3 regions of the Methylobacterium sp. NFXW15 genome follow, and region 2 is predicted to be linked to each of the others. Evidence: riboswitches for the same ligand, from Rfam matches in the RefSeq annotation. Region 2 holds a riboswitch; each other region holds the start of a gene.
What was found. A riboswitch is a leader RNA that binds a small molecule or an ion and turns the genes downstream of it on or off. The one in region 2 is predicted to bind cobalamin.
Positions count from the first base shown of each region.

Region 1 (3,273 bases), on a different contig from region 2:
TGCAGATCCGTCCGCCGCAGCGTCGGCACGTCGAGCCGGGCGCCGGTGAGGAAAGAGAGTTTGTCCGTGATGATCAGACGATCCTCGGCGAAGACCGAGGCTTGGCTCGTCTGCGTCGCGTAGGCCGGGCGAGCTCGTCCATTTTGCGGGAACAGGCCGGGATCATAGCCGGTAAGCGGCACGCTGGTGGTCTGGTCGAAGTAGAAGTTGTTCGTGTGCAGGAAATCGATGTGGTTTACATCGAAGCCCGCTGCGAAGACATTCGGCAGGCCGAGTACATCGCTCCGGAAGGTCGCGTCGAGCCGATTACCGACCTGCTCCTGATTGTGGTAGATTTCGAGGTAGTTGCTGCGGTCGACCAACCCTGTGCCGCGGTTGAACGCGTATTGCTCGACGTCGAGCCAATGCCGACGCGAGGTCAGACGGTAGGCCGTATTGCGGATGGTGATATCGGCGCTCGGCGACCATTCGGCCTTCAGCTGAGTCCAGTTGTCGGCCCAGGTGATCTTCGCGTCTCGCACATTGTAGTTGTTGAAGCGGATCAGGTCAGGGATACGCCCTTCGACGAGGGGCGTGCCCCAGTAGCGCGCGGGCTCCTGGTAGCCGAGATCGTGCGAGAGGGTGATCGCGAGATCGGGGCTCGGCTGGAACAGCAGGGCTGCCGAGACGGCGAGATTGCGGAAATCTCCCTCTGGCCGCAACCAGCCATCGGCCCGGTTGCCGCTGACATTGAGGCGGTAGGCGAACGTGTCGCCATATTCGGCCTGCGCGATGCCACCGCCCGAATCGAAAGCGAGCCGGGCCAACCCGTCGGAACCCACCACGGCGCGGGCGGTATTGATGGGAACGAAGACCGGCTTTTTGGGCACCACGTTGATGATGCCGCCGATTGCCCCGTCGCCGTAGAGCACGGAGGACGGGCCGCGCAGCACCTCGATCCGCTCGACGTTCCACGTGTCGAACGGGAACGTCACGGTTCCCGCGCCAACGTAGAAGCGCGTGCCGTCATAGAGTTGCTGGATCGAGTTCGGCCCCGCGAAGCCGCGGCTGGTGAACGCCCCGTTGCCGTTGCCGGGATCGGCGATCGTGGTGATGCCGGTGGCGTCCTGCGTCACCGCCTCGGCGATGGAGGTCTGGCCGCGCAGGCGCGCAGCCTCCCCCGACACGATGTCGATGCTGGCGGGCGTCTCCAGCGGGGTCAGGCCAATGCGGCTCGCCGTGCGATCGGGCGTGCGCAGGTTGAGACCGACCGGCGCGGCACGGGTGAGGCTGACCCCGCCTTCCCCTTCGACCGACAATTGTTCGAGGGTGACGACCTCCTGCGCCGAGGCGGGCGGCGCGGCGAAGATGAGGGGAGCATGGCTGAGCGCCGCGAACAGGCGCTTGCGGCTCAAAGGATGAGAAGCGGACATCAGACGGCGGACTCCGGCGCGGCGAAGACCGGCCTCGCTCCCATTGCAATGTAACAACATTACATGTCCAGAGCCGCGCGGACGAGTTCCTGCGAACGGGTCGAACGGACGAGAGGGGAACATGGCGGTTGCGGGCGCGCTTGCTGTGGCACGTCACCGCGAACGAGGCCTCGGCACGCCCATGGGGCAGTGCCTCGACACCCGCCGGGGCACCCCGCCCAGCGCGTTTCGCGTGTGACCACGGCTGACGGCAGGTCTCCTGGCTCGCGGGTCATCGCCCTCGCACCGTCTTCCCGGATGACAGGCATCCAGTGACGCGGTGGTGCTGGGCTCGCCGCTTACAGTTGCGGGGGCAGCCGCGGCTTCGGAGCGAGCTCCCCACCGCGTTCCCTTTTGATCCCTTTGCAGGGAACCGTCACGGCTAAGCTAGGCCACGGGATCGCCACGCGTCAACGCGGGCTCGGCGCTTATCGGCTACCATCCAAGGTGAAGACTTTGCCGGGTGGCTCCCGCGATGCTATGCGGCGGGCATTCCAGGAAGATCATGACCACACGACCTCCCCGCCGCGGCGGCCCCTCCGGCGGCAATGGCCGCCCCGACGGACGGCCCGGCCGCAAGCCCCCCTTTGGCGCGGATCGCGCCCGCACGGGCCCGCGCACCAGCGCCAAGGACGCCGCCGAACGCGCCGCACGGGCGCGGGGAGACGATGCGGGCGAGCGCGCCCCGTGGATCCCCGCCGCCGCGCCCGAGCCGCGCGAGAAGGCGCCTCCGCGCAAGCCCGCCAAGCCGGAGGCCGTCGCGCCCGCCCCTGGACCGACGCGCCGCGAGCAGCGCGCTGAAGCCTCGGCGACGCTGGCTTCCGGCGTCCAGACGCTGACGGTCGAGGCCGACGAGGCGGGAATGCGCATCGATCGCTTCCTGACCGCCCGCTTCCCGCAGCTGCCCTTTACGCGGGTGCAAAGCATCGTCCGCAAGGGCGAGTTGCGCGTGGATGGCAAGCGCGCCAAGCCGAATGACCGGTTGGAGCCGGGGATGAGCGTGCGCGTGCCGCCGCTCCGCCTCGACCAGCCGAGCGAGCGCCCCCGCAATCCCGCCCGCGAATCCGACGACGCAGCCTTCATCCGCAGCCTCATTCTCTACGAGGATGCGGAGATGATGATTCTCAACAAGCCGTTCGGCCTCGCCGTCCAGGGCGGCTCGGGCACCGTGCGCCATGTCGACGGCCTGCTCGAGTCGATGATCGGGCCGGATGGGCAGAAGCCGCGCCTCGTGCATCGGCTCGACAAGGATACGGCGGGCTGCCTCATCATCGCGAAGACGCGCCTCGCCGCCTCGACGCTCGCCAAGAGCTTCCGTTCGCGCGCCGCCCGCAAGATCTACTGGGCGCTGTGCGCGGGGGTGCCGCGCGTGCGCCAGGGCCGCGTTTCGACCTACCTCGCCAAGGACGAGCCGACCGATGCCGACGCACGGATGCGCATCGCCAAGCACGGCGAGGAGGGCGCGAGCCACGCGCTGACCTATTACGCCATGGTCGATCAGGCGGCGCAGAAGCTGTCCTGGTTGTCGTTCAAGCCGGTCACCGGCCGGACGCACCAGTTGCGTGCCCACGCGGCGCATATCGGCCACCCGATCGTCGGCGACCCGAAATACTTCTCGGTGGAGAACTGGGAGTTGCCCGGCGGCATTCAGAACCGTCTGCATCTCCTGGCCCGGCGGATCGTGATTCCCCATCCGCGTACGGGCAAGCCCGTGGATGTGAGCGCGCCTTTGCCGCAACACATGGCACAGAGCTGGAATCTGCTCGGCTTCGATGCGAGCCGCTACGATCCCGTGGTGGATGCACCCGAAGATTGAGCGGGT
Region 1 covers NZ_JAGEKG010000004.1:79,152-82,424, reverse strand. Annotated here, with positions in the region: gene J4O73_RS10410 (TonB-dependent receptor) at 1-1,412, opposite strand, end outside; cobalamin riboswitch at 1,645-1,844, opposite strand; gene J4O73_RS10405 (RluA family pseudouridine synthase) at 1,957-3,267, shown strand.
Region 1: it holds a riboswitch for cobalamin, as region 2 does, so the genes downstream of both, J4O73_RS10410 (TonB-dependent receptor) here and J4O73_RS01315 (TonB-dependent receptor) in region 2, are expected to answer to the same signal.

Region 2 (3,273 bases):
CGGCCCGATGATCCCTTCTTCGCTATCTGGGCCATGCTGCACCAGCGCGACGTCATCGCGCTCCCATTCGGTCTGGTGGCCAAGACGACCTACCCGGTGCTTCCCTGGATCGGGGTCATCGCGCTCGGCTACGCCATCGGTCCATGGTTCCTGCCCGGCGTCGCCACAGGTACGCGCGAGCGCCGTTTTTTTGCCATCGGCGGGGCGATGCTGGTCGCCTTCGCGGTGCTGCGTCTGGCAAACGGCTATGGGGACAAGCCCTGGTTCGTCGTCGACGAGAGTGGTTTGCGGACCGCGATGAGCTTTTTCGCGCTGACGAAATATCCGCCCTCGCTGCTGTTCCTGCTCCTGACGCTCGGAATCGGAGCGCTGTTGCTCGTCGCGCTGGAGTGGATGGGCGACTGCCTGATCGTTGCATTGCTGGCGGTCTTCGGCGGCGCGCCGCTCTTCTTCTACGTGTTTCACCTGACGGTTCTGCGGCTGCTCTACCACGGCGCGTTCGCGCTCTGGGGCCCGACGCAGGGCACCGTGTTCGGCGTCGATAACTACGTGTGGGTCGTGGTCTGGTACGCGGCGCTGATCCCGCCCCTCTACGCCCCGACGGCCTGGTTCTCGCGCCTCAAGGCGTCGCGACGCGACATCGCTTGGCTCAAGTACCTTTAGGGTCAGACCCATCAGCTCGGCTGCGCGACGGTCTGCTTGCGACCCTATTGGGATGCTCGACCATTATGTTTCAGCCTCGGTGTCGGATACGGAGGCCGGAGAGCACCGCAGAGCAGGGCGGACTAGCTGGAGATTGGGTTCCGCTCGCGAAGCGCAAGCTCTTGACGCAACTGTTCCTTGACTGCGTCGCGTACCGCCGGGCTTTGGAGCTTCCGCAGGAGGCTTTCCTTGGTGTGACCTTCAAACGGCCGCTGACCCTGCCAACGCCGCCGTGTCATCCCGATAATGGACTCCGTCAGCATCCCGCCCTCCCTGGCAGGTGCTGCTAATGCAACAGCGGGCGACAGACCAGAACCAATGAACCACGCAAAGCGAGGACGCGGATCGCGACATCCTCCAGCATGTCGGTCCTGGCAGCCTTTGCGCATCTCCGCCGGAAACCGAGCAGGCGAGAAACCATCCATCTACGACGATCAGGCAAGCGCTCGTTGTTGGCCGCGAAGGGACGGGTCGCAGTCGCCGCTGGGACACACCCGTGGGATGAAGACCCGTGGTCAAACGTAAATCTGACTTCGCGCCTTGACGGTCTGCGGAGCCGGGATGCTAGGCTCTGCTTGACGGTTCCCCTCGGGGATCAAAAGGGAACGCGGTGAGGGGCAACCCGAAGCCGCGGCTGCCCCCGCAACTGTAAGCGGCGAGCCCAGCACCACCGCGTCACTGGATGATCCTCATCCGGGAAGACGGTGCAAGGGCGGCGACCCGCGAGCCAGGAGACCTGCCGTCAGTCGTGGTCACACGCGAAACGCGTCGGGCGGGGTGTCCTGACGGGTGTCGAAGCGCTGGGCTCATGCCCAACGAAGCGACGTCATTCGCGGTGACGTGCCACTGTCGCCCTCGAGGCCCATGTGTCCCGTCGTTCCCTTCGCGCCCTGCTGGCGCTGTCGAGTTGTAGCCTCGCTCTGACGAGCGTCGCCCATGCCCAAGATAGAGCCGCCGGGGCTGCGGCCACCTCCGAGACGACGCTGGAGGAGATCTCCGTCACCACTGATGCTGCGGTCATCAAGACGCAGGCCGGTCCTTCGGCCAGCGCCGGCTACGTCGGCGGCGTCACCGGGATCGGCGGCTCCCTGCTCACGGTCGATTCCGCCAGCGCCGGGATCCTGACGGGAGCTCAGGTCAACAACCGGCCGGTGACCCGCCCCGGCGAGGTGCTGGAAGCCGTGCCGGGCCTGATCGTCACTCAGCATTCCGGCGAGGGCAAAGCCAATCAGTTCTTCCTGCGTGGCTTCAACCTCGACCACGGCACCGACATCGCCCTCTTCCTCGACGGCATGCCGCTCAACATGCGCACCCACGCCCACGGGCAGGGCTACGCCGACATCAACTTCCTGATCCCCGAACTCGTCGGCGCTGTGGAATTCCACAAAGGGCCGTACTTCGTCCGGGACGGCGACTTCGCCTCCGCCGGCTCGGTGCGGATCGATTACCTCGACAGCACTCCGAAGAACCTCGCGCTCACCTCCATCGGCTCGTTCGGCTATAAGCGCGCCCTCAACATCGTCTCGGCCCCGCTCGCCGAGGGCAACCTGCTCCTGGCGGCGGATGCACAGCTCTACGACGGGCCTTGGGTTGTCCCGGACGCACTTCGCAAGATCAGCACGGTCGCCCGCTATAGCCAAGGCACGGCGCTCGACGGGTTCTCCGTCACCGGCATGGCCTATGCCGCCCGCTGGACCGCCACCAACCAAGTCCCAGAACGCGCGATCGTCTCCGGGCTGATCAGTCGCTTCGGTACGATCAATCCGACCGATGGAGGCGACACGTCACGCTTCTCCCTGTCGGGACGATTCAGCGCGACGGACGACACTGGCGTGACACGGGCCTCGGCCTACGTGATCCGCTCGCAGCTCAACCTGTTCAACGACTTCACCTATTTCCTGAACGACCCGGTAAACGGCGACCAGTTCCACCAGCTCGACCAGCGCATCATCGGCGGCGGCGAGGCCCTGCACATCTTCCAGGGCGACCTGTTCGGCCTGCCGATGGAGAACGAGATCGGCGTCCAGACCCGCACAGATTCGATCCGCGTTGGTCTGTTCAATACGACCAACCGGCAATACCGCTCCGGTATCCTCGATGACCGGGTGCTGGAGACGAGCGGGGCGTTCTACTTCGACAACCGGGTGCGTTGGACCGACTGGCTGCGCACCAGCCTCGGCTTCCGGGCCGATGGTTACTACGCCAGCGTCGTCTCGGACACACCGGCCAACTCCGGCAAGGCGCGGGACGCCATCGTCAACCCGAAGCTCGGCCTCGTGCTCGGACCCTGGTTCGACACCGAGCTTTACGTGAACTACGGCGGCGGCTTCCACTCGAACGACGTGCGCGGCGTGACCGCCACCGTCGATCCCACAAGCTCCCTGTTCAACACCACCCGCTCACCGTTCCTCGTGCCCTCGACGGGCTACGAGATCGGCATCCGTAATCGGTCCATCGCCGGGCTGGAGACGAGCCTCGCCCTGTTCCGGCTCGATTTTGCCTCCGAGAACCTGTTTCAGGGCGATACCGGGACCACCGAGCCGAGCCGTCCGACCCGCCGGTTCGGCGTGG
Region 2 covers NZ_JAGEKG010000001.1:279,401-282,673, reverse strand. Annotated here, with positions in the region: gene J4O73_RS01320 (DUF1624 domain-containing protein) at 1-663, shown strand, start outside; cobalamin riboswitch at 1,265-1,460, shown strand; gene J4O73_RS01315 (TonB-dependent receptor) at 1,569-3,273, shown strand, end outside.

Region 3 (3,273 bases), on a different contig from region 2:
GCGGGGGAAACGGAGGGATGCGGGCGATAACGCCTGAACGGAATTCCTTGGGGCGCTCGCGCCAGGGCACGATGCCGTCCGGCGTTCCGGCATAGGCGCCGATGCCCGCCAGGATCGTCTCGGCCGCCTCGACCGGGTCGAGATCCCCGTAGACGTAGGTCCAGCGTCCGGGAGAGGCGACGGCCACGGTGCAGGGCCGCTTGCACACCGACAGGCATTCCACCGGCTCGACGCGCAGGGCGCCTGCACGCTGCACCAGTTCGGCATGGAGACGTGCCCCGGCGCGGGGCGCCTCCGGGTCGTCACCCTCCCGTCGGCAGGTGGTGCAGACGTAGAGGATCGTTTCCGCCTCAGACATGGCGGGCGCCCTTCGCGGGGCCGAAGCTCTGCCACGCCCAGCCGAAGCCGAGGCCGATCATGGCCCAGAATACCGCGCTGATCGCCAGCGACCGGGCGGCGAATTGCGCGGCCAGAACTGCCGGGAGTTCGGACGTTCCCGCCGGAGGCTGCGGCGCGCCGACGACATGCGGCGCGACGATCAACACGAGGCCGCCGAGGATGCCGATGAGCGAGCGGCGGACGCCGATCAGGTAGAGCCCCATCGCGGTGCCGACCGCCGTCATGGCCCACCAGACCTGCCGCGCGAGGATCGGTGCCGCCTCCTGTCCCGGCAGTTCCGGCGGCAGACCAAGGGCCGGGGCGAGGGCGACGCTGGCGAACCCGGCCAGCGCGAAGGCGAGCCCGGTCTGCAAGGTCGGCTCGCGGCCGAGCGCGATCAGCACCGCGCCGAGGAGCAGCGCGTAGCCGACGCCGCCGACGAGGGTCGCGAGCCCGGTGAAGGCCATGCGCTGGAAGCCGGGTGCGGGTTGCCATTCGGGCGCGGCATCGGGTGCCGCGTGGTCATGCCCCGAATGGGCGAGAATAATGGGCAGTGCCTGCGCCGCACGGGTGGGCTCCCGCATCTCGTACCGTTCCGCCTCGACGATGAGGGGAGAGGTCAACGCGAGTTGGAGCCCCGTGGCGACGATAGCCGCGAGGAAGCCGGCGGCCAGTGCCGCCGACAGAAGCCTGAGGATCATCCCTGGCGCGTGGGCGTCAGTGGCAGGGGAAGTTCTGGGCGTGCCGGAAGTCGTGCGCCGCGTTGTGGAACGCGATGGCCGGCGAGAAGCCCGCCATGAACACGAGGCCGAGGCCGAGGAAGGCCGCCATGGCGACTGCGAGCAGGCGCTCGTTCGAGCGGATCGCGACGGGGGCGAGGGTCGTGGTCGTCATCAGGGCTCTCCTGCCGCCCCACCGGCGGCACGTTGAACGTCGAGGATGACGGCAGGTCTCCTGGCTCGCGGCTAGGGCGCGCCCGCCGCCTTCCCGGATCGCTCCGGTGGCTGCTGGCAGGCGCTCGCCGCTTACAGTTGCGGGGGCAGCCGCGGGTTCGGGCACACCCTCACCGCGTTCCCTTTTCACCCCTTGCGGGGCACCGTCATCCCTCCTGTGTATCTGGCTTCCGCCCTTGGCACAACGGCAAGCAGAACCGTTTTAGACCGGCGTCAGCACGCAATGCCGGGCGGAACGGGAGGGCAGGGTCACGCGCAGCGGGCCTGAGAGGGTCGTCGGCGGGTCCGTCTCGGCCATGTCGCGATGCGCGGCATCGAAGCCGTAGCGCATGAGCCGGGCGGCCTTGAACGGCCGGTCGAAGACGATGTCGGCGGCCTCGTCCTGCGACCCGCGGTTGATGAGGACGAGATGAAGGCGCTCGCCTTCCACGCCCGCCCGGACCGTGAGGATGTCGGGGCGTGAGACATCGACGGGAAGGCCCGAATCGGGAAAGCGGCCGCCCTTGCCGTCGTAGTTCCGGTAGAGCCGGAAGGCGGTGCCGAGCCAGCCTGCGAGGGAGCCCCAATGGGCGGTGAGCCGCATGTCGGCTCTCGCGAAGCGGGCCAACGCGTCGGCCAGGGCGAGGCCCGAGGCGAGTTGGCCCGCTCCTCCGTAATTGTACTCGGTGATGGCGATGCCCGTGCCGGGGAAGTTCCCTCGAACGATGCGCTCCAGGCTCGGCAGGAGCGGCAGGGACAGGCCGCCCTCCATCGCCACCGGCAGGGCTTGTGTCACCCAGCTCGCCTCGCGAAAGCCTGGCTCGGTCAGGGAGCGCGGCGCGTCGAGGAGCGAGGCGGCGAGCGCCGGATCCTCGCTGCGGAACAGAGTGCCCCGGTCGCTGAACGGGTACCAATGGACGTCGAGGACATCGAGCAAGCGTCGCCCGTCGCGCTCGGAGGCCTGCCGGAAGGCGTCGAGATAGGCGGCGAGAAAGCTGCCATGGTGTTTGAAGGCGTCCCAATCGGGCGCGTTCTGGAGGCTCACCATGCCGGTGACGCCCCAACTCGCCGGGCCGATCACCCAGGCGCCGGGGTCGATGGCCTTGATCACCCGCGCCGCCTTCAGCGCCCTCGCGATCAGGTCGGCGATCCGCACCGGAGCCCGCACAATGCGTGGGTGCTGGGTCGCCCACAGGCCGGGCTCGTTGTCGAGGATGTAGCCCCGGATGCCGGTTTCGGATCCGGCGGGGCCGAACCGGTCGATGAGGGTGGCGAGGCAATGCGGGATGTCCGCGACCCGCGGATCGACGGGGGCGGAGGCCGGGCGCCGTCCCTCCCAGGACACCGGCACGAACCGCGCCGACGGTGCGGCCTGGTCCGGCCCGACGGGGCCGTTCTTGTCCGCCGCGACGAAGCCCGCGAGCGGCAGGGTCACGATACTGCTGGCGCCCATGGACAGGGATGAGCCGTGCATCGCCGCGATCACCGCCGCCGGACGGTTGCGCTCGACCTGCGGCAGGCCGACGGACTCGCTCAGGAAGTCGCCGTTCGCCTGCTGCCAGTCCTTGCCGGCGTTGCAGGCATTGTTGGTCCAGTTGTAGCTCGTGGCGAAATTGCCGCCGAACCGGCGCAGGCTCACACCGGCCGCCCGGTCGAGTTCCGCCGAGGGCGGGCCGCCGTCGAGGGTGCCGATCTCGCCCGATCCGTAGATCAGCGGGCTGACAGGGAAGGGCGGGGCGCCGTTCCGAACACGGATGCTCGCAACCTCGCCCGCGCCCGTGGCGCTGGCCCAGATCGTCGCCCCGGCGCCGGTGAGAAGCGCCCGGCGGCTCGGCCTCACGAAACCAGCCCGGTCCCGTAGAGGGAGCCCCGGAAACGGGTCATCCAGAAGATCTTGCCGAGGCCGCCGCAGGCCGCGATCCGGTGGTGTCGCGCGGCGGGCGGGTTGATCGGCTCCAGGAGT
Region 3 covers NZ_JAGEKG010000002.1:70,806-74,078, forward strand. Annotated here, with positions in the region: gene J4O73_RS04610 (DUF1636 family protein) at 1-358, opposite strand, end outside; gene J4O73_RS04615 (CbtA family protein) at 351-1,079, opposite strand; gene J4O73_RS04620 (CbtB domain-containing protein) at 1,096-1,272, opposite strand; cobalamin riboswitch at 1,306-1,494, opposite strand; gene J4O73_RS04625 (glycoside hydrolase family 44 protein) at 1,534-3,150, opposite strand; gene J4O73_RS04630 (glycosyltransferase family 2 protein) at 3,147-3,273, opposite strand, start outside.
Region 3: it holds a riboswitch for cobalamin, as region 2 does, so the genes downstream of both, J4O73_RS04620 (CbtB domain-containing protein) here and J4O73_RS01315 (TonB-dependent receptor) in region 2, are expected to answer to the same signal.